Regions from separate parts of the Pseudarthrobacter sp. NIBRBAC000502770 genome, predicted to be linked through region 2. Evidence: riboswitches for the same ligand, from Rfam matches in the RefSeq annotation. Region 2 holds a riboswitch; each other region holds the start of a gene.

Region 1 (9,682 bases), 1.7 Mb from region 2:
GACTGGAAATGGTGGTCCGGGCGGTGGCCCCGGCGGTGAAGGGACCACCGACGCCGCCGTGACCGCGCTGCTCTCCTCCACCACCACCAAATGGTCCGCCATCGTCTCGGGCGCCAGCCAGGCAGCCAGTCTGGAACTGGCCACCAACACCAACGTCATCGCGCTGGGCGGCTGGAACGGCGGGGATCCGTACCCCACGCTCGCCGAGTTTCAGGACATGGTGTCCAAGGGCGAGATCGGGTACTACATCCAGGGTGGCGGCATGGGCGGAGGCGGCATGGGCGGCCGCGGCGGCAACTCCGAGGTGGCCGCCTGGGTGCAGGCGAACTTCCAGGCGCAGACCGTGGGCAACTCCACCGTCTACCGCCTGGCGGAGTAGCACGCCATGGCCAGCCACTACCCGACCCCGCCGTTCTCAAGCACCGCGACCGGCGTTGAGCGTCCCTCCTGGGCACGGGCAGCCGGACCCCGGGCCGTAAGGGCCCGGGCTGCCGACGACGGGGGAACAACGTCCGCCGGGGACAGCGGGACAAAGTCCGTCCGGCCTCCGCGGAATCCCCAGGCCCTCCGGCGGCATCTGGAACTGGCGGCAGTACTGGCCGGAACGGCCGTGTTGTACCTGTGGAACCTCGGCGCATCAGGCTGGGCGAACGCGTTCTATTCCGCCGCGGCCCAGGCGGGATCGCAGGACCGGACTGCCTGGTTCTTCGGTTCCTCGGACGCTGCCAACTCCATCACGGTGGACAAGCCGCCGGCCTCGTTGTGGATCATGGGACTGTCCGTCCGGATCTTCGGATTGAACCCGTGGAGCATCCTGGTCCCGCAAGCGCTGATGGGGGTCGGGGCCGCCTGGCTGCTCCACCTTGCGGTGCGCCGAGCCGCGGTGCAGGCCACGGGTGACCACACCGTCGCCCACCGGGCCGGGTTGCTGGGCGCTGCCGTCCTCGCCCTCACGCCGGTTGCCACGCTGATGTTCAGGTTCAACAACCCTGACGCCCTGCTGGTGCTGCTCATGACTGCCGCCGGGTACGGGATCCTCCGTGCAATCCAGGAGGACCGGCTGCGCTGGCTCCTGCTGGCCGGCGTGTTCCTGGGCTTCGGCTTCCTGGCCAAGCAACTTCAGGTCCTGCTGGTGGTTCCCGGGTTCGCCCTGGCCTACATGGTTGCGGGGCCGGGCAGGCTGGGCCGGCGCCTCCTGCGGCTGGCCGCGGCAGGGGCGGCGATGGTTGTTTCCGCGGGCTGGTGGCTCGCGGCCGTCGAGCTGACGCCTGCCAGCATGCGGCCCTACATTGGCGGGTCGCAGGACAACTCCATCCTGGAACTCACCCTTGGCTACAACGGATTGGGGCGGCTGACGGGCGACGAAACGGGCAGCGTGGGCGGGGGCAACGGCTGGGGCGTCCCCGGCCTGTTCCGGATGTTCAACAGCGAGTTCGGTGGCCAAATAGCGTGGCTGCTGCCCTCCGCCCTGATCCTCGCGGCGGGCCTGCTGTGGGTGGGCCGACGGGCGCCGCGGACGGATCCGGTGCGTGCGTCGGTGGTGGCCTGGGGCTCGTGGGTCCTGGTGACGGGCCTGGTGTTCAGCTACATGGCCGGCATCATCCACCCCTACTACGCGGTGGCGCTGGCGCCCGGCATTGCGGCACTTACCGGCCTGGGCGCTGTTCTCCTGTGGCAGCACAGGCAGCAGCTGGCCGCTGCAATCCCGCTCGCGGCGGCGGTGGCAGCGGCAGCCCTGACGGCGTTCTCCCTGCTGGGCACCACCTCTGCCTACGGTCCGTGGCTGCGCTGGCTGGTGCTGGCGGCAGGGCTGGCCGCTTCCGCCGGAGTGGGCCTCAACCGGTTCCTGGGCCGCCGCTCCCTCCAGCGGACGACGGCGGTGCTGGCCGTTGCTGCGTCGCTCGCCGGGCCGCTTGCCTACTCCGTCTCCACGGCATCGGCGGCGCACAGCGGGGCAATCGTCAGCGCAGGCCCCACGTCAGGGTTCGGTGCGGGCCCGGGCGGTACGGGCCCGGGCGGAGCGCCCGGCGGCACCGGGGGCAACGGGAACGGATTTGGCACCGGTGGCACAGGCAGCACAGCCCAAGGCACGCAGGGACAGGGCACGCAGGGACAGGGCTTCCGGCAGCCAGGTACCCAAGGCGGCACAGGGTTTGCCGGGGGCCGCAGCGGAGGGATGGGCGGCCTCTTGGGTGCCCCGACGCCGTCGGCCGGGCTGGTCACCGCGCTCCGGGCGGGGGCCTCAAGCTACACCTGGGCTGCGGCCGTGGTGGGTTCGAACAACGCCGCCGGTTACCAGCTGGCAACCGAACTTCCAGTCATGGCGGTGGGCGGCTTCAACGGCACCGATCCCTCCCCCACGCTGGCGCAGTTCCAGGAGCTGGTGTCCCAGGGAAAGATCCATTTCTTCATCGCGGGCGGGACCATGCGTTCCACCAGCGGCTCGGATGCAGCAACGCAGATCGCTGAGTGGGTGGCCGCCAATTTCCAGTCGCAGAGCATCGGTGGCACCACGGTGTACGCCCTGGCAGGCCAGTAGCGAGGCAGTCCGGCCCGGACCGGAATTCCCCGGCGGGCTGGACTGCTTCCGTTTAGCGAATCCTCGGCGCGTGCGCCCGCAAACCGACGCGCGGAATCCGTGACTTCCGTTACCTAAATGTGACTTCTGCTTAATCTTCCTGTACCGTCGATTGGGTGCGGTTTCCGTTCGGGCCGCATATCCCGGGTTGACGCCAAGCTCTGCCGCTTCCCCGGATTCCGATTGAGCAACGGCAGAGGCGGGGGACCCACCGTCCCGGGCAATGACTGCCCTTGGGGTTAAGCCAGTACGTGATTTTCATTCCGTACGGCCGGATGCCCTCATCCGAACCCGACAGCTAACTCCGCAGGTGTGAGAGGCGATCAATCATGTCCAAAAACACGGCAGAATCATGCCTGCAGGCTAAACACAGGGCCAAACCGCAGGCCAAGAAGACCACCCTGGGCCAGCGCGCCGCCGTCCTTGCGGCATCGTGCGCGGTACTGGTGGGGGTAGGCGCGGCCGGACAGGCCACCAGCAGCATGACCCCGGCGTCGTCCACCCAGTCAAACACGGCAGCAGCCGACGCCCAAATGAGCATCGAGAAGAGCGAAATCCGCTCCAACCCGGTGGAGAGCCCCGCTCCCGCAGCCATCAGCGTTGCACCGCAGGCGGCTGAACCGGCTCCGGCAGCAGCGCCCGCGGCTCCCGCTCCGGCAGCAGCGTCCGCGGCTCCCGCACCGGCGGCACCTGCCCCCGAGCCTGCACCCGCCGTCGCAGTCAACGATCCCGCCGGAGCCCAGGCATACGCCGCCGGCCAGCTGGCCACATTCGGCTGGGGACCGGACCAGATGCAGTGCCTGCAGACCCTGTGGACCAAGGAATCCGACTGGACCACCACGGCAACCAATCCCAGCAGCGGGGCGTACGGAATCGTCCAGTCCCTCCCCGCCGAGAAGATGGCCAGCTCAGGCGCGGACTACCTCACCAACTACCGCACCCAGATCAACTGGGGCCTGGATTACATCAAGAAGAGCTACCAGTCCCCCTGCGGCGCACTGAACTTCCATCTGGCGCACAACTGGTACTAGGCACCATTTCCCTGCCGCGGCGCGTCGAAGCGGCACCTTCAGCTGAGCCTTTCCAGCATTGACGGCCGCCCCACGACGCGTCCCTGGCCCCGCCGTCGTTCGCCCTGGAGTGGGGCCCGGCAGGGAACTACCGCGCAGTGAGGGCCGCATCCCCGGGGTTGCGGCCCTCACTGGTTTAAGGTGCAGAGCTTGGCGCCGCGCCTGCCCCGGCGTTCCGCCACGGTATGCACTGGACAGACCACTTGTTGCCGTCCGGATCGGCGAAGTACACGAAGTGTCCCCAGTCCTGGACGTCCACGTCACTGACGTCCACACCGTTGGTTTTCAGGAAGTCATGCGCCGCGGTGATGTCGCTGACCACCAGTTGCAGGTTTGACCCGGTGCCGGGAGGTGCGTCCGTCAGCCCCTCGCCAATGCAGATGGAGCAGGCCGAACCTGGCGGCGTCAGCTGCACGAAACGGAGGTCGTCCGAGGGCCGCTCATCGTAGTCGGCGTTGAAGCCCACCTTGTTGACGTAGAAGTCCTTGGCGCGGTCAACGTCGGAGACAGGGACAAAGACAAGTTCGAGTTTCCAGTCCATCCGCACAGGCTAGCGGCGGGGCACCGGTCCGAAAAGGCCCAGCGCAAAAAGAAAGCCGTCTAAGAAGTCCTTCCCCGACAGGTCCCGTCCGGACGGCGGGAGGCTACCCGGCGATGCCGTAGAGGCGGTCGCCGGCATCGCCCAGCCCGGGAACGATGTAGGACTTCTCGTTGAGCTTCTCATCGATGGAGGCCAGGACGATGTGCACGTTTGCGTCGCCCAGTTCCTCCTCCAGCTTGGCCAGGCCCTCCGGAGCCGCCAGCAGGCAGATGCAGGTGACGTCCGAAGCGCCCCGCTTGAACAGGAACTTGATGGCCTCGCGCAGGGTGCCGCCGGTGGCCAGCATGGGGTCCAGGACGAACACCTGGCGGCCGGTCAGGTCCTCGGGGAGGCGCTCGGCGTAGGTGATGATGTCCAGCGTTTCCTCGTCCCGGGCCATGCCCAGGAAGCCCACCTCGGCGGTGGGGACCAGTTTGGTCATGCCCTCCAGCATGCCCAGGCCCGCCCGGAGGATGGGGACCACCAGCGGTGTGGGCTTGGTGAACGCCGTACCGATGGTGGTGCTGATAGGCGTTTCGATGGTGACGGGCTCGGTGCGGACCTCCCGCGTGGCTTCGTAGGCCAGCAGCGTCACCAGCTCTTCCGTCAGCTGCCGGAAGACAGGCGACGGCGTGTTCTTGTCCCGCAGGACGGTGAGCTTGTGGGCGACCAGGGGGTGGTCAACAACGAGAGTACGCATCCCCCAAAACTATCATCCGGCGGTGTCCTTGTTGTGGCCTCCGTGGGCGTGCCCACTGCCGCCGTCGCCCCCATGGTGCGCTTCCTCGGCCACCACGTCGCGGACGATTGGACGGTCGAACGACGGCGCCGCACCGGCGTGCTCCCGCCTGCGGACCAGGTGGAACAACCTGTGCGCCAGAATGACCACGCCCACCCACGTCAGGCCGAGCAGCCACCCGGCCATGACATCGGTCAGCCAGTGGTGGCCAAGGAAGACGCGGCTCAGCCCCATGGCGATGATGAACAGCGTGCCGCCCGTGATGGCCGAGACGCGAACCACCGTGGCCTGGAACTGGAGGCAGATCAGGTACACCACCAGGCTGATCACCACGGTGGTATTCAGGGTGTGGCCACTGGGGAATGACGGTGAATCCTCGTATGGGGGCACCGCGTCCGCGTGGTCCGGGCGGGTGCGGCCCACCAGTTTCTTGCCGAACGTCGTGGCCATGATGGAGACGGCCGCTGCGCCGCCAACCAGGATGAGGGGCCGCCAGTTCCGGCTGAGGAAGGTCAGCCAGGCGGTGAGGATGCTGGCGAGGATGGGCATTCCGATTCCGCCGCCGATATTGGTGAAGCCGGTAACGAACGCATCGAGGCCGGGGCTGCGCAAGCTCTCCGACAGGGCCAGGGCCGGCTTGTCCAGGTTGGCCAGGCCCGCGGAATCCACCACATTGTCGTACACCTCGGCGCCAAGCAAGGCCAGGGATACGATGATCGCACCGCCCACGAGGATGGTGAGGACCAGCGCCGCATAGGGCTTGAACCAAAGACCTAGGCGATCCCGAAGAGTGTCCATGGTGCCTCCCGGCGTCGGTAAGTAACCTGAGTATCCCCGAAACTATCATTGAGCCATGCCGTTGCCCGAAAAGAAACATCATGCCTGGATGGGCCTTGCGTTGGCGGAAGCGCGCCGGGCACTCGCCACGGAGGATGTTCCCATCGGCGCCGTGGTGCTGGGGCCCGACGGCGGGGTCCTGGGTTCCGGCCGGAACCAGCGGGAGGAACTGGGCGACCCCACGGCCCACGCCGAGGTGGTGGCCATCCGGGAAGCGGCGGCCCGGCTGCAGGAACGGGCAAGGCTCGGCGGCGGCAGCGGCGACGGCTGGCGGTTGTCTGATTGCACGCTGGTGGTCACGCTGGAACCCTGCGCCATGTGCGCCGGCGCGATCGTCCTGGCCCGGATCCCGCGGGTGGTGTTCGGGGCCTGGGACGAAAAGGCCGGCGCTGCCGGTTCGGTGTTCGACATCCTCCGCGAACGGCGGCTCAACCACTGGGTTGAAGTGTACCCGGGCGTCCGCGAGGAAGAGTGCGCCCTACTGTTGCGGGAGTTTTTCGCGGGACACCGGAGTATCAGCCCGCAGCCGTAGAAGGCCACAGCCCTGGTCCGCAGTCGGCCCGGTCCCGCTGTCAGTCCCGGGCCCCCAGCAGGGCCAGCACTTCCCGGGCGGTACTGCTCCAGCCCGGCAGCATCGTCCGCGCCTCCAGCGCTGCTGCGCGCCAGCTTTCGCGGAGAGCGGCGTCCCCAAGCCACCGCCGCAGGACCCCTGCCAGCAGTCCGGGACTTTCCTGTCCCCCGGCCGGCAGCCGCAGCACTGCCCCGGGAAGGCGGGGGCCGCCGTCGGCCGCTGTTAATTCTGCCAGGCCCAGGGCCTCCACTGCCCCTGTCCCTTCCCGGACAACGACGGGGATGCCGTGGGCCAGGGACTCGGTGACCACCATTCCGAATGCCTCCGCCCGGGACAGCAACAGGCTGAGGTCGGTCCGCGCCCATTCAGCTTCCAGTGTTTCACCGGTCAGCTCGCCGGTGAGCCGGACCCGTTCCTGCAATCCGTGGGCGAGGACGGCGGCCCGGATTTCCTGCGCGTAGGCTTGGTCGGCGCGGTCGGATCCCACCAGGGACGCCGTCCATGGCAGGTCCTGGATTTGGGCGAGTGCTTCCACGGCCAGCAGCTGGTCCTTGTTGGGCAGCAAGGCGGCCACCAGGGCCAGGTGCGGGGGCGTTGAACCGCAGGCCTGGGCTGCCGGGACAACTCCGGGCAGGACAACCCGCGCTTGCGGGAGCCCCCGTTTGCGGAGCTCGTTTGCCGCCGACGTGCTGGTGCAGATGACGCCGGTTGCGGCGCGCAAAGCCCTGGCCTCACGTACAAGGGCCCGGCCGCCTGCATCTTCCGGCACAGGCATATGCACCAGGACCCAGGTTTGCCGGCCGGCCTTCGCAGCGAATTCCAGTTCGTCCGGAGCGCCGACGGCCACCAGTCCATCCACGATCGCCACAGGCTGCCCGGGATGTGTTTCCGGGTCCCACGCCCCGAGGAGGGCGCCCAACCGGCGTCGATCGTGTGCGCCGGCATCCGGCCAGCTGCCCTCCACGGCAATGACCTCAACCCCTGCACCCAAGGCCTGGAGGGCGGCAACCAGGCGCGCGTTGTAGACGTTGCCGCCCGAGCTGTGGCGGATGTTGCCGGGGACCAGCAGCCGGATGTGCCGCACGGTCAGGCGGTGAAGTCCAGGGAATAGGCGGCCCACGCGTCCGGATTCTCGCGCAGCGTGACGTCGAGGCCTGCGAGTTCGCGGCCGTCGTCGCTGTCCTTGATCCGGGTGGCGACTTTATTGGCAATGTACTCGGCCAGCGCCTCCGTGGTGCTGAGCTTGCCGTCGAAATCCGGGTGCTCGTCCAGGTTTTTGTAGTTCAGGTCGGCGAGTACTTCCTCGATGATGGTTCCGGCGGCACCGATATCCAGGACGATCGCATCATCGTTCAGGGCGCGGCGGCGGAAGGTCACCTCGGCCACGAAAGTGGCCCCATGGAGTCCCTGTGCAGGTCCGAAGGCTTTACGCGGAAGGCTGTGGGCGATCATGAAGTGGCGGCGGACGGTCAGGCTGAACATGGGTTACCTCAAGGTTTCGGAGTCGTGGGCAGCTGGGCTGGTGGCGGGGTATTCGACGACGTGGCACAAGGCTTCCAAGGTGCCGTCCGCCAGGCTTTGGACGACGCCGGGCAGGTCTTCGAACCGGGACGAACCTGTCAGGAATGCGTCGAAGACGGGGTCCTTGAGCAGCGACACTGCCAGGTCCAGGCGGTCGGCATTGGTGCGGCGGTGGCGCCGGGCGCGTGCCACGGCACCAACCTGGCTGGCCCTGATGGACAGGCGCCGGGCGTGGAAGTCCTCCCCCAGAGGCACAGTGACTACCCGGTTGGCGTACCAGGACATTTCGATCACGTCACCCTCATCGCCGACCAGCTGCAGGCTGCGTTCCAGTCCCTCCTGCGAAGCCGAGCAGTGGAACACGATGTCGCAGTCGGCGAGGGCTTCGTCGGGGTGTGCGAAGTCCACCCCGAGGGCGTCCGCGAGCTGCTTCCTCCCCGCGTCCAGGTCCACAAGCTGCAGGCGTTGCAGCGGGAAAGTGCGCAGGAGCGTGGCCACCATTCCGCCCACCAACCCGGCACCGACGACGGCGATCCTGTCCCCCAGCCTTGGCCCGGCTTCCCACAGGGCGTTGACCGCCGTTTCCACCGTTCCCGTGAGGACCGCCCGCCGGGAGGGAACGTCGTCGGGAATCCTGGTCAGGGACTCCACCGGGACAACGTAGAGGTCCTGGTGGGGGTTCAGGCAAAACACGCGCTGGCCCTTCCACCCTTCGGGCCCGTCCTCCACGACTCCCACCGACAAGTAGCCGAATTTCACGGGCCCGGGAAACTGGCCTTCCTGGTGCGGGGCCCGCATTTCCTCCGCGACCCGCGGTGGCACTGCCCCGGCATGGACCACCATTTCGGTGCCCTTGCTGATGCCGGAGTAGAGGGCACGGACCAGCGCTTCACCGGGTCCCGGGGCGGGCACGTCCTCGGCCCTGAGCTCGCCATGCTCCTTTGCAGTGGTCCAGTATGCGGTGGCGTGGATCGGAGTCTGTGAATTTGTCATCTTGCTGACGAATCTATCCGGACGCGCGTCGGCGGGGAAAGTCCGACGACGCGTGGCGGGTTGATCGCGTCAAGAGACAAGGTGCTTGAGGAGCGCTTCCTCGAGGACGCTTCGCTCTCTGGCGACGCGCAGTTCTTTAGGCACCATTTCTTCGTCTGTCATGTTTTGCCCACGTGACAGGTACCTTTCACCTTTAAAAAATCCAGAGGACCATCCCGGAGGCCATCGTGGTGGTTCCCAGTCTTGGTGTTCGCTTTGGTAGTGGCGGCCTGTGGGTGAGGTCCAGCCGGGTGGTTCGTTCTTGGTGGCGGGGGTGGGTTTCCAGCCCGTGGCGTGTCGGAGTTTGTGGTGCTTCGGGCAGGGCTGTCCCAGGTTGCTGATTCCGGTGGTGCCGCCCTTGGCCCAGGCGAGGATGTGATCGGCATCGTTGTCCAGGGAGTTGTTGCTGCACCCCGGGAACGGACACTTCCCGTCCCGCATCCGCAACCACGCCCGCATCGGACCTGTCACCCGGTAACTCGTCCGGCCGATCTCCAACGGGGCCCCGTCCCGCGGGTCCACCAACACCCGGTAAAACGACCCCGCCCCGGAGGCCACCAGCTCCCGTGCCATGGACGGCGGAATGGGACCGTAGCCGTCCAGCACCGCCGGCTCATCGACCAGGCCCAGCAGCGAGAACACCGGAACCGTCACCAGCACCTGCGCCCGGACCGGCGACGGCACACGGTCCCGGACAGCACCCACACCCCCGGTGGAGCTGCCACTCGCACCCTCGGTCAAACTGCCGCTGCCG
Region 2 (9,682 bases):
CACCGATCAGCAGGGCGATGATGCCGCCCACCAGCAGTCCCATGGCGGCCGGCCGGATCAGGTCGGAACGGAAGCCGGCCTGCGCCTGCACATCGATCCCGGCGGAGGCGTCCGCGTTCATTACCACCACTTCCCAGGTGCCGGGCGTGATGTTCCAGGTGAGCTCCTGCGCTCCCGTTCCTGACGCGGAGGCGGTCCAGATGCGCTGGTCCGCGGGCGGTGAAGCCGGGTTGCCGCCCGGTACGTCGCGGTATTCGGCGCGGAACGGCCGTTGGCGGATGTTGAGCAGTTCCGAGTGGTGAACCCCGGAGAGGTACTGTTCGGCGTCGGCCTGCGGGGCAATGCCGATGAAGACCGGTTTGTCCGCGGCCACCGGTTCAACGCGCAGCCGCAGGGTGCCGACGTCGAAGGGCAGCCTGCCCGGAACATCGTCTCCGATGGCGTCGGCGCGCCGGGAGGTCAGGGCGTAGGAACTGACGGAGAAACGGGACGTGCCGGACGTGAGGTAGCCATCTCCCTGGATGGTTCCCACGGCTGACGCCACGGCCCCGCCTGCCAGCGCGCCCAGGCCCGGGAGGGTCAGCAGGATCCCGAGGATGAGCATGATGATGGCCGCGGTCTTCTTCATGGCATTGGACCTTCCGCGTTGCGGGGCGGCCGGCGCTGCGGCCTAGATGGCGTTCTTGGCGGCCTGCGTCCGGGTGATGATGGTGGGGCAGGGCAGGTGCTTGAGGACACCGTGGGCCGTGGAACCGAGCAGCAGACGCTTGAAGGCGCCGCGGCCCCGGCTGCCGACGACCAGGAGCCGGGCTCCGGCCGCCGTGCCGACAAGCGCGTCCACCGGGCCCCTGTCGTTTTCCAGCCGCTGGTGCACGGTCAGGTCGGGGTAGTCTTCCTTCAGCCCGGCGACGGTTTCCGAGAGGACCACCCTGTCCTCATCCACAATGAGGTCCGCGAGCGTGGCCGGGGTCAGGCCCGCGTCGACAATGGGGTCGGGGACGCTCACCGCATAAACCACCGTGAGTTCGTCTCCCTCCCGGTCCGCCTCGGCGGCAGCGAAGGCCACGGCCTGGGTGGACTCCGGCGATCCGTCAACGCCCACCACCACCCCTGACCTGCCCTCGAGGTCCTGGGTTCCGACGACGGCGACAGGGACCTTGGCGGCGGTGGCGACCTGGAGTGCGCGGTCGGCCAGGGATCCGCCGAAGTGCCCGCTGCCGGAACCGATCACCATCATCGAGGTCTTCTTGGAGTACTTGGCCAGTGACCCGCCCACGCTTCCGGTGAGCAGTTCAGTTGCGGGGGTGATGGGAACGGCTCCTTCGAGGCGTCCCACGGCGGTCTTGAGGAGTTCCTCTCCCGCCTGCTGGAGCGTCCCGAACCATGGATAGGGCTCGGCAACCCAGCGGTCGTCCACCACGTGGAGGACCACCAGCGGCAGCCCCGCACGGTGGGCGCGGCGGGCTGCCCACAGGACGGCGGCCTGGCTCTGGGCTGAGTCGTTGGTGCCCACAGCGATGGGTTTCTGGGATGTCATGGCCGCACTTCCTGCTCCTCGTAATCCGGGTCTGCCTGTCAAGACTGTCCCCGGTGCGCCCGGGGCTGTAGGGCCAAAGGTCACGAAGCGCGGGTCAGGACCCCGCAGGCCCGGATCCGTCAGGGGCAACGGGCTCCGGGCCGGGCGCATCGCCTTCCGCCAGGGTCTTGTACACGGTCCAGCCGACGGCGGTGAGCGGGACCGCCAGCAGGGCACCGATGACACCTGCCAGGGTGGCTCCTGCCGCCAGGGCCAGGATGATCACCAATCCGTGGATCCGCAGTACCCGGCCCATGAAGAGGGGCTGCAGGATGTGGTGCTCAAACTGGTTGGCAGCCACCAGGAGCACCAGGACGATGAGTGCGGGAACAGGCCCATTTTCGACCAGGGCGACCAGCACGGCCAGGCTGCCTGCGGTGGTTGCGCCAATAATGGGGATGAAGCCACCCAGGAAAACCACCGCCGCCAGGGGGACTGCCAGCGGAACCCTCAGCACCAGGAGCCCGATCAGGACGATGACGGCGTCAATGGCAGCAATGACAAGGGTTCCCCGCACATATCCGCCGAGCACCACGATGCTGCGGTCGGCAGCGAGATGGGCCTTCCCTTGGCGCCTTCCGGGAAGGAACCCGATCAGGAAGGCCCGGATCTTCTCCCCGTCTTTGAGGAAGAAGAACAGGATGACGGCCGTCAGGACCGTACCTGCTGCAATCTCACCCGCAGTCCTCAACCCGGTCAGCGCGTCGGCGCCCAGGGTGCCGCCGGCCAGGAACTTCTGGAACTCGGCGCGGGCGGCCCCGATCTGGTCGTTTGTCAGGGCGACGGGGCCGGTGGTGACGAACTGCTGCAACTGGCCGATTCCTGCTTCTGCCCGGGCCGCCAGCACGGAGGCTTCCTGGCGGACCAGGGCGATGATTCCGCCCACCACGCCTGCGGCAATGGCCAGGATCAGCAGGAAGGACGACAGGACGGCCAGGGCGCGGGGCCAACCACGCGCCGCGAGCCAACGGACCGCGGGAGCCATCGCCGAGGCCAGGATCAGCGCCACCAGGACCGGGATGGTGACCAGCGGAACCCGGACAGCCGCCGTCACCACCGTCCAGGCGAGCGCCAGCACGGCGAGCGTCTGGACGGCCCGTATGCTTGCCCGGCCCAGGGCATCGGTCCAAAGCACCGACATCCTGCCGGTGAAGGACTGCGGACGGGACGGGCCTGCCGCGTCCCCGTTGGGGGGATCAATCCGTTCCATGGCCTTCTCCTTGCCTGCCGTGTGCACCCGAGGTTCCATCAGCATTTGGTGGTCAGTATGCTTACTATTGTCTGCCCAACAGTCAACCAGAAAGGCATCACCATGGCTGAACAAAACGTCCCCGACGATGAACTGGAAGTTGTGGAGGAAGACGACGTCCTTCTGGATGGAAGCCCGGGCGCGGCGTCGTCCCTTGAACTGGACCCTGTGGCGGGGGAGCCGGACAACTACCCCGGCGCTGCCGAAAACAACCCGGACCGCTGGCAGGAAGACCCGTTGCTGCAGGACGAGGCCCGCACGGGCGGGGAGGAAGACTTCCTGAGCGACCAGGCACTGCGGGATGAAAGCGCCCAGGCGCGGTACCGCTCCGGTGATGAGCAGGTGCCGCCGGACGCTCCCACCCTCGGCGAAGCCGCCGCGGATGTCGATTTTGGGGAAGTCCCCACCGGCCTTGAGGCCGACGCCAGCGATGACGAGGAAAACTTTGGCGGCTCGCCCCTGAGCGAGTTCGAGCCTGACGACCTGGAACGCTAGCAACCCGGGCGGGTATCAGGCCCGGCCCGAAGTGGGGAGGAGAACCATGCAATCCAAGGAACTGCTGCAGGAGGCCTTCGGCCGGCTCCCTGGCCTGGTCCGGCAGGCACTCGACGGCATGGAGGCAGCGCAGTTGCAGGACCGCCCAGGCGGCCAGGGCAATTCAATTGCCTGGCTGATCTGGCACACGGGCCGGGTTGAAGATGCGCAGGTGGCCTCCGCCGCGGGACTGGGGCAGGTCTGGGTGGCGGAAGGATTCGTAGACCGCTTTGGCCTTCCTCTCGGGGAGCGTGACACAGGTTATGGGCACTCCAGTCAGCAGGTGGATGCCGTCACGGCGCCCCGGGAACTGCTCCAGGAGTACTACGATGCCGTGCACCGGCAGACCGCCAGAGTCCTCGGCGGCCTCGTCGATTCCGACCTGGACCGTGTGGTTGACCGGCACTGGGACCCGCCGGTGACCCTCGGGGTGCGGCTGGTCAGTATCCTGGGGGACTGCCTCCAGCACGTCGGCCAGGCGGCATACGCGCGGGGCCTGCACCCAGGGACGGCAGACGCCCGCGGTGCGTGAACTGGTGGTATTGGGCACCGCTTCCCAGGTCCCAACCCGGACCCGGAACCACAACGGTTGCTTTCTTCGCTGGGACGGCGCGGGCCTGCTCTTCGACCCCGGCGAGGGCACCCAGCGCCAGATGATCCATGCGGGTGTGGCGGCCAGCCACATCACCAGGATCTGCCTCACCCACGTGCACGGAGACCACTGCTACGGCCTCCCCGGGGTGCTGTCCCGAATGGCACTGGACCGCGTGCCGCACCCTGTCCATTTGCACTACCCGGCCTCCGGCGACCCGGTGGTCCGGGCGCTGGTGTCAGTCAGTTCACCCGGCATCGACCTTCGGCTCCATCCGCATTCGGGCCCCGGGCCCGTGGCGGAAGGCCTGGAGGTCCGGCCCCTGAAGCACCGCATCGAGACCTACGGCTACCTGCTCCGGGAAGCTGACGGACGAACCCTGTTGCCGGAGCGGCTCCAGGGGGCAGGCATTTCCGGCCCGGACGTGGGCCGGCTCCAGCGCGATGGCGCACTGGGGGCAGTCAGGCTGGAAGAGATGAGCAGTCCGAGGCCGGGCCAGCGCTTCGCCTTCATCATGGATACGGCGCCGTGCCCCGGCGCAGAAGAGCTGGCGGACGGGGCAGACCTGCTGGTCACCGAGTCAACGTTCAGTGACGACGACGGTACCCTGGCTCAGCAGTACCTCCACCTCACTGCGGGGCAAGCGGGAGAGCTGGCAGCGTCCGCCCGGGCGCGCACCCTGGTGCTCACCCACTTCTCCGCACGGTACGGTGACGACGCCTCCCTGCTTGCAGGACAAGCGCAGGCGCGGGCCCCGCGGGTTACTGTGATCGCGGCCAAGGACCTTGACCGCATCCCCGTTCCGCGGCGGCGGCAGCCGGCACGGGAGGGTGCCGGTCCAACTGCGGGGATAGGGTTAAACCATGACGGCAGCAGCTGAATCCACGGTCACGTTCGATGGCCGATTCGCCCGGGAACTGGCGGAACTCGCCGTGCCCTGGCGGGCCGAGGAAGCGCCCAGCCCGGAGCTCCTCGTCCTGAACGACCAACTGGCAGCGGACCTGGGCCTTGACCCGCAGTACCTGCGCAGCCCCGAGGGGGTGCGGCTCTTGGTGGGAAACCACGTTCCAGCAGGTGCCACACCTGTGGCACAGGCGTATGCCGGACACCAGTTCGGCGGGTACTCGCCCCTGCTCGGTGACGGACGGGCGCTGTTGCTGGGCGAGGTCATTGACCGGAGCGGCCGCCTCGTGGACGTCCACCTCAAAGGCTCGGGGCGGACGCCATTCGCCCGCGCCGGGGATGGCCGCGCCGTCGTCGGGCCCATGCTGCGTGAATACATTGTCAGTGAGGCCATGCACGCACTGCACATTCCCACCACCCGTTCGCTCGCCGTTGTTGCCACCGGGCGGCAGGTTCGGCGCGATGACATGCTGCCCGGCGCCGTCCTGGCACGGGTTGCGGGCAGCCACCTGCGCGTTGGCAGCTTCCAGTACGCGCGCGCAACCGAAAATATGGACCTCCTGAAGCGGCTGGCGGACCACGCCATCGGCAGGCACTACCCGCAGGCGGCCGATGCCGCAAACCCCTACCTTGCGCTGTTCGCGGCAGTCGTCTCCGCCCACGCAGAGCTCGTCGCCCGGTGGATGCTCGTTGGCTTCGTGCACGGGGTCATGAACACGGACAACATGACCATCTCGGGCGAGACCATCGACTACGGGCCCTGCGCGTTCATGGACGCCTTCAACCCAGCCGCCGTCTACAGCTCCATCGACGTCGGTGGACGCTACGCCTACGCCAACCAGCCGGTCCTGGCCGAATGGAACCTGGCCCGGCTCGCCGAGGCCATGCTCCCGCTGATTGACCAGGACCAGGAGAAAGCCGTGGCCCCGGCGGTGGAGGTCCTGGGCGGTTTCCGGGGCCAGTACAGCAAGGCATGGACCCGCGGGATGGCGGCCAAGCTGGGTCTGGACGGCGTCGATGAAAGCGGCGCCGCCGGGGCCTTGGTGGATGATGTCCTCGACATCCTGAAGGACGGACCCGTGGACTACACCCTGTTCTTCCGCAACCTGGGTAAAGCCGCCCGAGGGGACCGCCGCCCCGTGCGCGGCATGGTCCTTGACCTTGCCGCCCTTGATTCCTGGGTGGTGCGGTGGCAGGATCTCCAGCCGGACGCTCAGCTGATGGACAGCGTGAATCCTGCGTACATTCCCCGGAACCACCTTGTGGAGGAGGCGCTGTCCGCAGCCACCGGAGGGGACCGGGCTCCGCTGCAGCAGCTGCTGGCAGCTGTCAGCCACCCCTTCACTGAACGGCCCGGCCTGGAACGCTATATGCAGGGACCGCCGGAGGACTTCGGCAGCTACATGACGTTCTGCGGGACCTGACCGCGGCGGCGCGGCGGGTGCGTTAACGACAGGAGGGTGGCAGCCGGTTTCCTGGCTGCCACCCTCCTTCACAGTCGGCACCGCCATGCGGGCCCGACCGGCAGGGACTAGGCTACGCGCACTGCGGAGTACCCGCCGAGCCAGCTGATGGAGTGCACCTGCGTGTCGAAGCCGTTGACGCCGCCGCTGACAACCTGGCCGTTGCCTGCGTAAACGCCCACGTGGCCGGAGGTGATGATCAGGTCACCGGGGGCGGGAGAGCCCACCACCGTGCCGTACTGGAAGAACTGGGTGGGGGCCAGGTCGCCTACGGACTTGCCGACGGAGCGCAGTGCCTTCTCAACCATCGCGGTGCAGTCCTGCTGGACACCCAGCTGGCTGTAGGCCGAGGCGAGGATCGCCGCGCCGGTGCCGGTGCCCGTAGTGGAAGCCACAGGCGTTGCCGAGGCGTAGGACATGTTCATGCCGGTGTTGGCCGGTGCGGTGGCGGCTGCCGCCTGCACGGGTGCTGCAGCCGGGGCCGGTGCCGGCGCTGCGGTGTAGCCGGCGCCGGGAATCTGGATCTGGTCGCCCGGGTAAATGACCGAGGACAGGCCCAGGCCGTTGGCGGACAGGACGTCATTGAGGTTGACGCCGTACGCCGCGGCGATGGCGCCGAGGGTGTCGCCGGAAACCACGGTGTGGACGTTCCCTGCTGCTGCGGCAGGGGCTGCAGCAGGTGCTGCGGCGGTGGCCTGCACACTGGTCTGCTCAGTAGTGTCCGGTGCGGTTACGCCAGCGTGGGCCGGAGCGCCCACGCCGAACGCAATGCCGGACGCTGCTGCCACAGCGAGCGCCGGGCGGCCCAGGGAGCGGGCCTGCGACTTGGCTGTTACGGCGAGGCCCTCGAGCACAATGGAGCGGGCCGGAGTCGCGCGGTGGCGGGCTGAAATGGAATTTTTTGACACGGTTGATCGCCTCTCCCATGCCTGCGGGGTGAGCTGTCGGGTTCGGGCTGGAGATACCCGGCCGGGAGCGGCCCCGCGATGGAGGGAGGCGCTGCCGACTTAACCCCTAGGCCACATGTGGCCGTGGAAACTTGGTTCCCCCGTCCCTGCCAACTGGAGCGGTTGGATCCCATGGTCAGCGGCAGGGCTCGGCATACTGACGGGAATGTCCCGTCTGAGAGGGACACCTGACGACCCTAACCCATGGGCACGGCGATTGTCACATTTAGGTAACATACGAGGCTGCCCTCTCGAATTGCGCAAACGTGTGGACGATAAGCCTGCTTCCCGCCTGACCTCGACTGATGGCGGTGGCTGCCGTCCAAGTAACAATGTGGAGACGGCTTCCTGCGTGCCCCTCCAATCCGCCGGTAAGCTTCGGGACTATGCCCCTGTTCGTGACCACCGCCAGGTTCCCCGTACTGGGGGGCCTGGCGGCTGTTGCCCTGGCCGCCACCGTTGTCCTTCCGGCCACTGCCGACGACCCGCCCCCAACCGGCGGGTATCCTTCGTGGGCAGACGTGCAGGCGGCCCAGTCCTCGGAAGCTTCGAAGGCGGGGGAGATCACCATCATCAACGGACTGCTGTCCCGCCTCGAAGCCGAGTCTGAGGCGGCAGGGGAAGCCGCCGTGCGCTCGGCGGCAGGGTACGCTGCCGCCGACGCCGGGCTCCAGGCAGCTTCTTCCCGCCTCGAGACCCTTTCCGCCCGGTCCGCCCACGCCAACCAGGAGTTGGCACGTTACCGGAAAGACCTCGGCGCCCTGGCTGTCGAGTCCTACAAAACCGGCGGAACCAACACGGGGTTCTTCGTGGCGCTGGATGCCCTGGGAACCAACAGCGTCCAGGGGCTCAACCTGGTCAAGCTCGTGGGGGACAAGACTGCGGCCCTGGTCACCAAGGCGGCGGCCGCTGAACAGGCAGCCGCCGCCCTTGCCGACCAGGAGAAGGTTGCCAGGAGCGAGCGGGAGCGGCTTGCCGCGGAGGCGAAGGCAACGCTGGAGTCCGCCCGCGCGGCCCAGGATTCGCTGGCCCGGCAGGTGGCGGAGGAACAGCGGCATGGCGGCGAGCTGACAGCCCAGCTCGCAGCCCTGAAAGGCACGACGGCGGCCCTTGAGGGTGAGTACCGCCAGGGCCAGGCGGCGCAGGCTGCCTACGAGGCGGCCCAGGCGGCCAAGCGCGCCGCCGCGCAGGAGCAGGCCCGGCAGCAGGCGGAGGCCGAGGCCAGGGCCTCCGCCGCGGCGGCGCAGCAGCCGAAGGCACCCGCGCCCGCGGCAAACCCGGCCCCGGCAGGTCCCGTCCAGCCCGGCGGTGTCCAACCCGTTCCGGCCCCTCCTCCCGCTGTCGATCCCGGGCCGGCCGCCCCGGAGGCGCCGGCCCCGCCGGCTCAGCCCGCCGTCGTCGTTCCTTCCGTTCCCGGCGGTGCGGTGAACGATCCGGCCGGAGCGAAAAGCTATGCATCGGGGCGCCTGGCCGCCTACGGGTGGGGCCAGGACCAGTTCCTGTGCCTTGCCCAGCTGTGGACCAAGGAGTCCAGCTGGCTGACCACGGCCACCAACGCCTACTCCGGTGCCTATGGAATAGCCCAGGCGCTGCCGCCGGGCAAGTACGCCAGTGCCGGCAGCGACTGGCTCACCAGCTACCGCACGCAGGTCGACTGGGGCCTTGGCTACATCAAGGACCGGTATGGTTCCCCGTGCGCGGCATGGAACCACTCCGTCGCCCTGAACTGGTACTGATTGACGCGTTAGGCTGTCCCCATGCCTGATTTCGAACGGTTCCGCGCGCTGCTCGAAGAGGAGCGGGCCCGGCGCGTGGCACTGCTGCCGGCGCTGCGGGCGGATATCGAGGCCGCAAATTCGGCGCGCCAGGACTCCAATGTGGATGACGAGCACGATCCCGAAGGTGCCACCATTGCCTTCGAACTCTCGCAGGCTTCAGCGCTCCTGAAACAAAGCTCGGCCGGCCTTGGGCAGATCGAAGCGGCCCTTGACCGACTGGCCGCGGGAACCTACGGAACCTGCGCGGTGTGCGGGGAGCCTATTGCCGAGGGCCGCCTGGAAGCCCGGCCATGGACGCCGTTCTGCATCCTGCACGCCTCGTCCGGCCGCGGGCGATGACGGAGGCCCCGGAGGTGGTGTCGGCGGCTGCGGAGTTCGTCGACCGGACGCTGCAGAATGAGGGCTCCTGGTACCGGGCCGACGACGTCGGGAGCCGGCTGGGCGGGCAGCTGGCCTCGTATGGATCGTCGGTGGGGGCCGTCCGGGGGACGGTCCGTGACGCGCTGCGGAAATTCAAGGACCTGGACCATGACGGCACGGTCATGCTGGCCTCCGCATTGTGGGGACAGCCGCGGCCCGGTTCGCGGCCGGTGTTCGAGCGCCGCCTGGCCGCCGTGGTGCTGCTGCAGTCGCGGGTGCG
Region 3 (9,682 bases), 1.5 Mb from region 2:
CCGCCGTCGGGGGCCCCTGCGGCAGGTAACGGAGTTCGCCGCCGCAAGCGGGATTGGCCAGAAGGCTGGAATCGCCCTGGCTGCCACCGGACTGGTGCTGACGGTCACAGTGCCGGCCACCAGCCCGGTCATGGCCACTGATGCGTCCGGCAACGCGCCCCTGGCAGCTTCCTCCGTCAGCCCGCAGCCGCAGATTTCCGCCGATATTGGTGCCCAGATCGACTTCAGCCGCTCCGCCGTCGTGACCCAGGCCGACCCGGACGGGAAGCTCAAGCAGCTCCTGAGTGCCCAGTCCGCCGGCTCCGTCACGCGGGCGGCGTCGGCCGGCACCCTGGCTGCACCACTAGCCTCCCTCGTGACCGCGTCACCGTTCGGATACAGGGTGAGCCCGATTACCGGCGGCTCCGGCGACTTCCACCGGGGCCAGGACTTCGTGGCTCAATGCGGGACGTCCGTCCTTGCCGCTGCGACCGGCACCGTTACCTTCGCAGGCTGGCACCAGTTCGGCGGCGGAAACCGGGTGGTCATCGACCACGGCAACGGACTGGAAACCACGTACAACCACCTGTCGTCCTTCAACGTCAAGGTGGGCCAGACGGTCTCCCGTGGAGAAGTCGTGGCGCTCAGCGGCACCACAGGTGCCTCCACCGGCTGCCACCTGCACTTCGAGGTGCAGGTCAACGGCGAAGTGGTCGACCCCATGGGCTGGCTGTAACGAATGATTGCCCACTCTCAGATCGCAGCGACCTGCCGTGACCTGAATGTGACATTGAAGCAAAACTGCTGTACCGTCTAACTCGCGTCAACTTTTCCGAAGTTGACGCTCTTGAGTGGATTGCCTAACTCTGCCACCGCTCAAGGTCCGTTCGCATTTCATCGTCTGGCAGGGGCGGGGGAACCAATTTTGGCCTTCTCTCCAGAAGGCCTTGGGGTTAAGTCACCAGCTTCCCAGGAAGCTGCGTGGCCGGGTGACTCCCATCCGAATCCGACAGCTCACCTCGCAGGCATTGGGAGAGGCTACCTTCGTGTCTTCACGCCATCATTCTGCGCGCCACCGTGCGCAAACGGTTCGCACCAGCCCCTTGGACGCCGTGTCCAAGGCCGTGAGTGCAAATGCCGGGACCGTAGGCCGCCAGGCTGCCGTAGTGGCAGCCGCATCGGGCCTGATCCTGAGCATGGGCCTGCCAGCAAACGCAGCTGACACCACCGCCGGTGTCTCTGCATCCACCGAGTCCGGCTCGGCACAGACGGCACTGGCCGTCACGGCCGCCCCCACGGCCACGGTTTCCTTCGAGCGCCCGGTCGTCAAGACCACCGCCGCTCCGAAGGTGGAGGCGGTACGTCCCCAGTCCACCGCGCCGGCCGAACGCGCCGCCACCGCTGGCCAGGACGCCGCTCCCGCCGCCAAGGCTGCCGAGACTGTCTCCGCCGCAACCTCCGGCATTGCAGCCATCGCCTACACCGGCATCGGCCACTCCTATGTATGGGGCGGCACCAGCCCGGTCACCGGCTGGGACTGCTCCGGGTTCGTCCAGTGGGTCTACGCACAGGCCGGGATCAGCATCCCGCGCACCAACGCGTGGAACATCATGACCCCGACCTCCACCCCGCAGGCGGGCGACCTCGTTGTCCAGAACGGCGGCGCGCACGTGGGTATCTACGTCGGCAATGGCATGATGATCAGCGCGCTCAACCCCTCCCAGGGCACGCTGCTGCACTCGCCCGCAGCCACCGGTAGCTCGTCGTACTACCACCTCAACAAGTAGTTCTTGGGCTTAGCGCTCCAAGGGCTATTTCTTTGCCCACAGCTTTTCCGCTAGAAACCAGATCCCCGTTCGGGATGCGCCGGCTTACCCCCAAGATGCCGGCGCGTCCAGCCCCCTTTGCCTGCCTACACGCGGTCCGAAGGAAAAACGAAAGAGAGAACTCATGACGACTCGTGCTACCGCACGGCACCGCGCCGAGGTCACCAAAACCAACTCGATCGCCATCATTGCCAAAGCTGTCAGCGACAACGCCGGTGGCATGGGCCGCCAGGCTGCTGTTATCGCCGCGGCTTCCGGCCTGGTCCTGACCAGCGGGCTCGCAGCGAACGCTGCCGACGCCAACGTCAAGCGCGATTCCGCTCCGGCGTCCCAGCTCGAAGTTGAATCGGCCGTCGACGCCCCGATTTCCGCGGCTTCCACCATTGCCATCAGCTACGAGAAGCCTGCTGTCACCACCACGCCGGCTCCCGTCGTCGAGCCCGAGCCCCAGGTCCAGGTGCAGGAAGCTGCTCCCGCGCCTGTGGCGCAGCCTGTTGCTGCTGCCAAGGCCACGGCCAAGGTTGTTACCGCCGCTGCTCCGGCTGCTCCCGCCGCCCAGGTTTCCGCAAGCGGGAAGGGAGCAGCCATCCTTTCCGCCGCATACGCCCAGCTCGGCGTGCATCAGGACTGCACCATGCTGGTGACCAACGCACTGGCTGCCGTCGGCATCCATTTCCACGACTGGCCGGCAGGCTACCTGTCGCTGGGTGACACCGTGCCCATGTCCCAGGCCCAGCCCGGCGACCTGCTGTACTACGCCGACGGTGGCGGCGGCATGGCCCACATTGCCGTTTACGCCGGTAACGGCATGGCCGTCCACGGCGGCTTCAATGGCAACGACACCGTGGTCTTCAGCGCCAATGTTGGCTCCGGACCGGTAGCCATCCGCGTACGTTAGGCATTCCTGTGCCGGCCTTAACCAACGCCGGCCCGCGTGCTGCTTGCCAGAGGACCCCCGCCAGCAAGGCGGGGGTCCTTTGCGCTTAAGGGCTTTGCCGCCGGCGTCCCCGCCTTTTCCCTGGCATGGTGACGGAAGGGGCCTCCGGGGCGGCGATTACCTGATTCTGCACTTCTTTGTTTACTCTTGTGATGTCGATCCATAGCCCGGACATGCCGAGGGCAGCCGGCCCTCGTGCCCCTGACGGGTGCGGCCGTGAAGAGGTAAGTGCATGCGCACTCTCGTTCTGAATGCTGGATATGAACCGCTGGCGGTTATCACTTTCCGCCGGGCGCTGGTGCTTGTGCTCACGGGCAAGGCAAGCGTCGTGGCCGAAGGGGACGACCCGGTGGTGGGGCCCACCGACGTCCTGGGCCGCCCGTCCGTGATCCTCCTCAACCGTTACATCCGGCCCAGGTACAACCACTCAACGGCCGTCAGCCGCAGGGGCGTACTCCGGCGGGACGGTCACAAATGTGCCTACTGCGGCAAGGCTGCGCACACAATCGACCACGTTCACCCAAAGTCGCGTGGAGGTGCCGATTCGTGGGAGAACCTGGTGGCCGCCTGCCTGCGGTGCAACAACGTCAAGGGCGACCACACTCCCGCCGAGATGGGGTGGACCCTTCGGTTTGTTCCCGAGCCGCCGCACGGGACGATCTGGCAGATCAAGGAACTGGAGAAGCCGACCCCCGCATGGGATCCGTTCCTGCTGCCGGAGCGCGCTGCCTGACAGTTTCCCGGCGCCTCCCGGCGCCGGAAAGGGTGCCGGTCGCTAGGCTGGGGAAGTGCACAAGAACAGCTTGGCTTTTGATGCCCTGATCCTTGCCGGGGGACGATCATCGCGCCTGGGCGGCGTGCCCAAGCAGTCGTTGGTTTTCCACGGCCAAACCCTCCTGGAGCGCGCCGTTGCCGCGGCGGCCGGTGCCCGGCTGACCGTGGTTGTCGGCGATGCGGGAGTCCTGCCGGGTGAATCCGGGGAGGGCCACCCGCTGCCACTGTCGGTCCGCCCTGCCAACCTGCTTGCATGCCGGGAGGAGCCGCCCTTTGCTGGTCCGGCGGCTGCGATTGCCGCAGGCCTGGATACCCTGGCGAGGAACGGGGGAGGGGCCCCCTACTCCCTGGTGCTGGCCTGCGACATGCCGTTGGCCGCCCAGGCGGTGGCAGTGCTGCGGGACGCATTGCTGCAGTCCGATCCCGGCGTCCGCCCAGGTGGGGTGGTGGCCCGTTCCGAGGACGGCAGGACCCAGCCGTTGGCAGGTTTCTACAGCACGGCTGGGTTAAAAAGGTCCTGCGCTGACCTGGCTTCACGCAACGCCCTGGTCAACGGCTCGGTCAGGGCGCTCCTTGCTAGTCTGGACGTGCAGCTTGTCACAGTCCCCGCCGGGTCCACCGCCGATGTGGATACCTGGGACGATGCTGCCGCGCTGGGTGTTGCCGCCGGGAACCAGCACGCATGGGAAAGTCCGGCGCACAGCCGGAGACAACGTGGGAGGCAAGTCGTGAAAAGCCAGGACGAGACACTGGAAGAGTGGTGCAGGGCGCTCCTCCAGGCGTACAAACTTGAGGACGTCCAGGTGGATATCAACGCCGTGCTGGCGCTTGCAGGCGTGGCCGCCCACTCTGTTGTGCGGCCCGCCGCACCGCTGACTACCTTCATCGCAGGCTTCGCCGCCGGACTGGCTGCCGCACCCGGCAGGGAGATGGATGCGGCATCGATGGACGCGGCACTGGCCGTGGCCCGTTCGCTGGCGGCCGACTACGACGCTGAAGCCGCCGGGACTCCCGGCGAATGACCGCAGAACCCCATCACGGTCCTGACGCGCCGCCGGGAGCAGAGCCGCAGGCGCGCAGGGGCGAAACTGAACACACGCCTGCTGACCATCACCAGGCAGCGCACACCTGGCAGGAAGCCCGGCAGGCTGCCTTCGATGCAGCAACCCCCATTCCGCCAGGCCCCGTTGCCCTGCGGATAGCCCTTGGCCGCAAGCTCGACCGGGACATCGTTGCCCTCCAGGACATGCCCCATTACGCCTCCTCAGCCATGGACGGCTGGGCAGTCAATGGAAGCGGCCCGTGGATCCCGGTGGAGGCCGGTAGCCGGCTGGCGCCGCACCAGGCCAGCCCCATTGCCACCGGTGGCCTCATCCCGCCCGGTGCAAAGGCGGTGCTTCGCAGCGAGAACGCGGTCCTGGGGCAGGATGACGAGGGGCTGCCCGTCCTGATGACCGGCGGCAAGGCGCGTCCGGGCGAGCCCCGCGCGGGAGAGCACATCCGGAAAGCCGGGGAGGAAGCCCTCGAAGGGGACATCCTGGTCAAGGCCGGGGTATCGCTCAACCCCGCACACTTGGCCCTCGCCGCCCTGGCAGGCTACGACGAAGTCCCGGTCCAGGGTAAGCCCGTGGTCCGCCTGGTCCTGACCGGATCAGAGGTGGTGGACCAGGGCACGCCCGCCCCCGGCCAGGTACGCGATACCTTCGGCCCGCAGCTGCCTGACGTCGTGGCAATGCTGGGCGGCATCGCCGCCGGCCAGCAGCGGATCGGCGACTCGTACACCGAATGGCTGGCGGCGCTCGAAGACGTGCTGCCAGAGGTGCCCGGCGCACCGGACCTGCCTGCCGACGTCGTCATCACCACCGGGGGTACTGGACGCTCCGGAACGGACCACCTCCGCCGGGCAGTGGCCGAACTCGGCGGCCGGCTCATCATCGACGGCGTGGCAATGCGGCCGGGACACCCCGCGGTCCTCGCCGAACTTCCCGACGGCCGTTTTGTCCTGGGACTTCCCGGCAACCCGCTGGCGGCAATGATGGCCCTCTCCACCGTGGGTGCCCCGTTGCTGGCTGCCCTGGGGCACCATCCCATGCCGCCGGTGGAAGACGTGCCGTGCGGGACGATGATCGAGCCCGACCCCGGCCGTACCCGGCTGATGCCCTTCCGGCTGCTGTATGGCATGGCATCCCCGGCGCAGCACACTGGGCCCGGCATGATGCGTGGGCTGGCAGCCGCGGACGGCGTACTGGTGGTGCCGCCGCACGGGGTGCAGCTGGGTGAGCTGGTGCCTGCCTTCGCGCTGCCGTGGGGGACGCCCATCCCGCGGCCCGGTGAAAGTGATGCCAAAGCCAAGCCCCGAACGGGCGCCCGCACCGGCCAGCCCAAGGCCAAACCGGCAACCAGCGGGCCCGTCGACTGGAGTGCGCTCCTGGGCTGACGCACGGCAGGGCCGGTGCCCCCGGAAGGCGCTACCTGGGACAGGGCAGGCTTTGTTGGTGCCATGATGGAGTAATGAACAAGCAGGGTGGAATATGGGACGGGTAACCCAGCGCCGGAAGGTGCACAAGTATGTCCTGGATGGTTCCCCAAGTGCCCTGGAGTACCCGGTCCGCCACCGTGAAGACGTCCTCGCCGTGGAGGAACCGCTGGAAATCCGGCTCGGCGGCCTGTCCTATTCCGTAACCATGCGCACCCCCGGCGATGACTTCGACCTGGTGGCCGGCTTCCTGGTGTCCGAGGGCGTCATCTGGGCCCCAGAGCAGCTGGTGTCGCTCCGGTTCTGCGCCGGCGAGGACGAAAACGGCGTCCAGACGTTCAACGTGGTGGAGGCCCAGCTGCGGCCGGACGTCCCGCTCCCGGACACGGGCCGCCGGGTCTACACGTCCAGCTCCTGCGGCATCTGCGGAACGGATTCCATCGAGGCCGTCCAGAAGTCCTCGCACCACAGTCCCCAGCCGGACCCGCTGACCGTGGATGCCAGGGTCCTGGCCTCCCTGCCCGACCTGTTGCGGGAGTCCCAGCGCGTCTTCGACGATACCGGCGGCGTACACGCGGCGGGCCTGTTCAGGATCGACGACGACGGCGTCCCCCGGCTCCTGTGCCTGCGCGAGGACGTAGGGCGCCACAACGCCGTGGACAAAGTGGTGGGCTGGGCACTGCGTGAAGGCCTCCTGCCGTTGGCGGGGACTGTCCTCCAGGTGTCCGGCCGGGCGTCCTTCGAACTGGTACAGAAAGCCTCGCTTGCCGGAATCCCCGTCCTGGCCGCCGTGAGTGCGCCATCGAGCCTTGCCGTGGAACTGGCAGAGGCCAACGGGCTGACCCTGGCAGGCTTCAGCCGGGGCAGCAGTTTCAATATCTACGCCGGGAACTCCAGGGTCCTCGGGCCCCAGCCCGCCGTGCCAAGGCCTTAGCGCGGGTAACGCCTTGGCCCGTCCCACACCACCAGCCCAGGGGGTTGGACGCAGTGCCGCCAACAGGTAGATTTGTCCATCGAATGGACTCGATGATCCAGTCTCCAGCCTAAAGAGGACCTATATTGCATGACGACCGCAGGATCACGGAAGTCCGCCTGGCGAGGTTTGTGCGGGAGCGCATTGCCCCTGCCGTTTACAGCAGGACGGTCCCGCTTACCCTGAGCAGCTGGGAAGTGCCCGGTGAGCCGGTCCCGGCGCTTGAAGCGATGCGGCAGGACTTCCAGCCGCAGGAGCACGGCGCCTCCTGGGGACGGCCGTGGGGCACCACCTGGCTGCGGCTGCAGGGGGAAGTGCCCGAATCCTGGGGCGGCAGCCCTGACACCGCCGTGGAGGTGGTGGTGGACCTGGGATTCACCACCGAAGCCCCCGGGTTCCAGTGCGAGGGAATCGCCTGGCGGTCGGATGGCAGCATCATCAAGGCCATCTCACCCCGCAACCAGTACATCCCGCTCAAGCTGCTGGGCAGCGGCATGGCCGTGGACTTTTACGTGGAGGCGGCCGCCAACCCGGACATGGCGCAGGGCTGGACCTTTGCCGCTACCCCTTTGGGGGACAAGGCGACCGCAGGAGACGCCCCGCAGTACCGGCTGGGAACCATCGCCATCGCCGAGCTGAACCAGACCGTGTGGGAACTCCAGCAGGACGTCTGGACCCTCGCCGGCCTCATGGAGCAGCTTCCCCTGGAGCTCCCGCGCCGCCACGAGATCCTCCGCGCCCTCGAACACATGATGGACGTGATGGACCCGGAGGACGTTGCCGGGACCGCGGCAGCCGGGCGCCGGGCGCTCGCCGACGTCCTGACCAGGCCCGCCTACGCCTCCGCCCACCAACTGGTTGCCACCGGGCACGCCCACATCGACTCCGCCTGGCTCTGGCCGGTCCGTGAAACCATCCGCAAATGCGCCCGGACCTTCTCCAACGTGGTGGCCCTGATGGATGAAGACCCGAATTTTGTCTTCTCCTGCTCCTCTGCGCAGCAGCTCGCCTGGATCAAGGAGCTGTACCCGGACCTCTTCAGCCGGATCCGGGAAAAGGTACGCGCGGGGCAATTCGTCCCGGTCGGCGGCATGTGGGTGGAATCGGACACCAACATGCCCGGCGGCGAAGCCATGGCCCGGCAGTTCGTGGAGGGCAAGGGCTTCTTCCTTGCCGAGTTTGGCATTGAGTGCCGGGAAGCGTGGCTCCCGGATTCGTTCGGCTACAGCGCTGCCCTTCCCCAGATCGTGAAGTCCGCCGGCAGCCGCTGGTTCCTCACGCAGAAGATTTCCTGGAACCAGACCAACAGGATGCCCCACCACACTTTCAACTGGGAGGGGATCGACGGCACCCGGCTGTTTACCCACTTCCCGCCGGTGGACACCTACAACTCGGATCTCAGCGCCCGGGACCTGGCGCACGCCGAGCGCAACTATCGGGACCATGGCCGCGGCACCGTATCGCTGGTCCCGTTCGGGTACGGCGACGGCGGCGGCGGGCCCACCCGCGAAATGCTCGCCGCAGCTGCACGCACGGCGGACCTGGAAGGCTCTCCAAAGGTCCGGGTCGGATCCGCGGAAAGCTTCTTCCGGCAGGCCGAGGAAGACTACTCCGCACTTCCGGTCTGGGTGGGCGAGATGTACCTGGAACTCCACCGCGGCACCTACACCAGCCAGGCACAGACAAAGAAGGGCAACCGGCGCAGCGAGCACCTCCTGCGCGAAGCCGAATTGTGGTGCGCCACGGCTGCCGTCCGCGGCGGCGGTGCCTACGACTATCCGGGCGCCGAGCTTCAGCGCCTCTGGCAACTGGTGCTGCTCCAGCAGTTCCACGACATCCTTCCCGGCAGCTCCATTGCCTGGGTCCACCAGGACGCCGAGCGGAATTACCAGGCTGTCGAGAACGCCCTTGAGGCGTTGATCAGCCGCGCCGCCGCCGAGATGCTGGGCACCGGCAGCCGCCAGTTCCTGTTGAACGCCGCACCGCATCCCAGGGACGGGGTCCCCGCGCTGGGGGCGGCCGAACCGGCGTTGAGCCCGGAACCAGTACGGGCAACACCGCATGACGGCGGCTACGTCCTGGACAATGGTGTTATCCGGGCCGTGGTGGATGCGGACGGGCTGCTTTCCTCCCTGCGCGACCATGCCAGCGGCCGCGAAGCGATCGCCCCCGGCCAGCGCGGCAACCTGCTCGAACTGCACCGTGACACCCCCAACGAATGGGACGCCTGGGATATCGATGAGTTCTACCGGCGCAACGTCACCCCACTGGTCCACGCAGAATCGGTCCGGCTTGACGGCGGAGGCGGCAGCGCCGTCGTGGTGGTGGAGCGATTGGCCGGGACCTCGCCGCTGACCCAGCGCATCACGCTTGCCCCCGGCAGTGCGTCCCTGGAGATCACCACCTCCGTGGACTGGCAGGAACGCGAAAAGCTGCTGAAGCTCGGCTTCGCACTGGATGTGCGGGCGGACCGGTCGGCTGCCGAAACGCAGTTCGGCCACGTCTTCCGGCCCACGCACACCAACACGTCGTGGGAGGCAGCAAAGTTCGAAATCTGCGCCCACCGGTGGATCCATGTGGGTGAACCCGGCTACGGCGTCGCCGTGTCCAACTCATCCACTTACGGCCATGACGTGGGAAGGAGCATCAGGGAGTCCGACGGCGGAACCACCACCACGGTGCGGCTGTCCCTGCTGCGGGCGCCCAAGTTCCCCGAC

Evidence for each region. A riboswitch is a leader RNA that binds a small molecule or an ion and turns the genes downstream of it on or off. The one in region 2 is predicted to bind cyclic di-AMP.
Region 1: another riboswitch for cyclic di-AMP. It lies ahead of NIBR502770_RS21085 (hypothetical protein); the one in region 2 lies ahead of NIBR502770_RS08640 (LysM peptidoglycan-binding domain-containing protein).
Region 3: another riboswitch for cyclic di-AMP. It lies ahead of NIBR502770_RS01695 (C40 family peptidase); the one in region 2 lies ahead of NIBR502770_RS08640 (LysM peptidoglycan-binding domain-containing protein).

Annotation. Positions count from the first base shown of each region.
Region 1 covers NZ_CP041198.1:120,596-130,277, reverse strand. Annotated here, with positions in the region: gene NIBR502770_RS01070 (glycosyltransferase family 39 protein) at 1-379, shown strand, start outside; gene NIBR502770_RS01065 (glycosyltransferase family 39 protein) at 386-2,539, shown strand; cyclic di-AMP (ydaO/yuaA leader) riboswitch at 2,739-2,902, shown strand; gene NIBR502770_RS21085 (hypothetical protein) at 2,908-3,609, shown strand; gene NIBR502770_RS01050 (VOC family protein) at 3,785-4,189, opposite strand; gene upp (uracil phosphoribosyltransferase) at 4,293-4,928, opposite strand; gene NIBR502770_RS01040 (phosphatase PAP2 family protein) at 4,941-5,765, opposite strand; gene NIBR502770_RS01035 (nucleoside deaminase) at 5,821-6,336, shown strand; gene NIBR502770_RS01030 (glycosyltransferase family 4 protein) at 6,377-7,459, opposite strand; gene NIBR502770_RS01025 (6-carboxytetrahydropterin synthase) at 7,462-7,857, opposite strand; gene NIBR502770_RS01020 (zinc-binding alcohol dehydrogenase) at 7,861-8,889, opposite strand; gene NIBR502770_RS01015 (HNH endonuclease signature motif containing protein) at 8,959-9,682, opposite strand, start outside.
Region 2 covers NZ_CP041198.1:1,795,172-1,804,853, reverse strand. Annotated here, with positions in the region: gene NIBR502770_RS08675 (DUF4389 domain-containing protein) at 1-628, opposite strand, end outside; gene NIBR502770_RS08670 (universal stress protein) at 671-1,537, opposite strand; gene NIBR502770_RS08665 (AI-2E family transporter) at 1,632-2,831, opposite strand; gene NIBR502770_RS08660 (hypothetical protein) at 2,889-3,320, shown strand; gene NIBR502770_RS08655 (DUF664 domain-containing protein) at 3,367-3,891, shown strand; gene NIBR502770_RS08650 (ribonuclease Z) at 3,884-4,831, shown strand; gene NIBR502770_RS08645 (YdiU family protein) at 4,815-6,278, shown strand; gene NIBR502770_RS08640 (LysM peptidoglycan-binding domain-containing protein) at 6,386-7,225, opposite strand; cyclic di-AMP (ydaO/yuaA leader) riboswitch at 7,229-7,429, opposite strand; gene NIBR502770_RS08635 (lytic transglycosylase domain-containing protein) at 7,651-9,000, shown strand; gene NIBR502770_RS08630 (TraR/DksA C4-type zinc finger protein) at 9,022-9,381, shown strand; gene NIBR502770_RS08625 (DNA alkylation repair protein) at 9,378-9,682, shown strand, end outside.
Region 3 covers NZ_CP041198.1:279,363-289,044, forward strand. Annotated here, with positions in the region: partial or broken gene NIBR502770_RS01690 (M23 family metallopeptidase) at 1-715, shown strand, start outside; cyclic di-AMP (ydaO/yuaA leader) riboswitch at 827-1,021, shown strand; gene NIBR502770_RS01695 (C40 family peptidase) at 1,092-1,766, shown strand; gene NIBR502770_RS01700 (NlpC/P60 family protein) at 1,930-2,703, shown strand; gene NIBR502770_RS01705 (HNH endonuclease) at 2,975-3,475, shown strand; gene NIBR502770_RS01710 (NTP transferase domain-containing protein) at 3,531-4,538, shown strand; gene NIBR502770_RS01715 (molybdopterin molybdotransferase MoeA) at 4,535-5,953, shown strand; gene fdhD (formate dehydrogenase accessory sulfurtransferase FdhD) at 6,048-6,926, shown strand; gene NIBR502770_RS01725 (glycoside hydrolase family 38 C-terminal domain-containing protein) at 7,052-9,682, shown strand, end outside.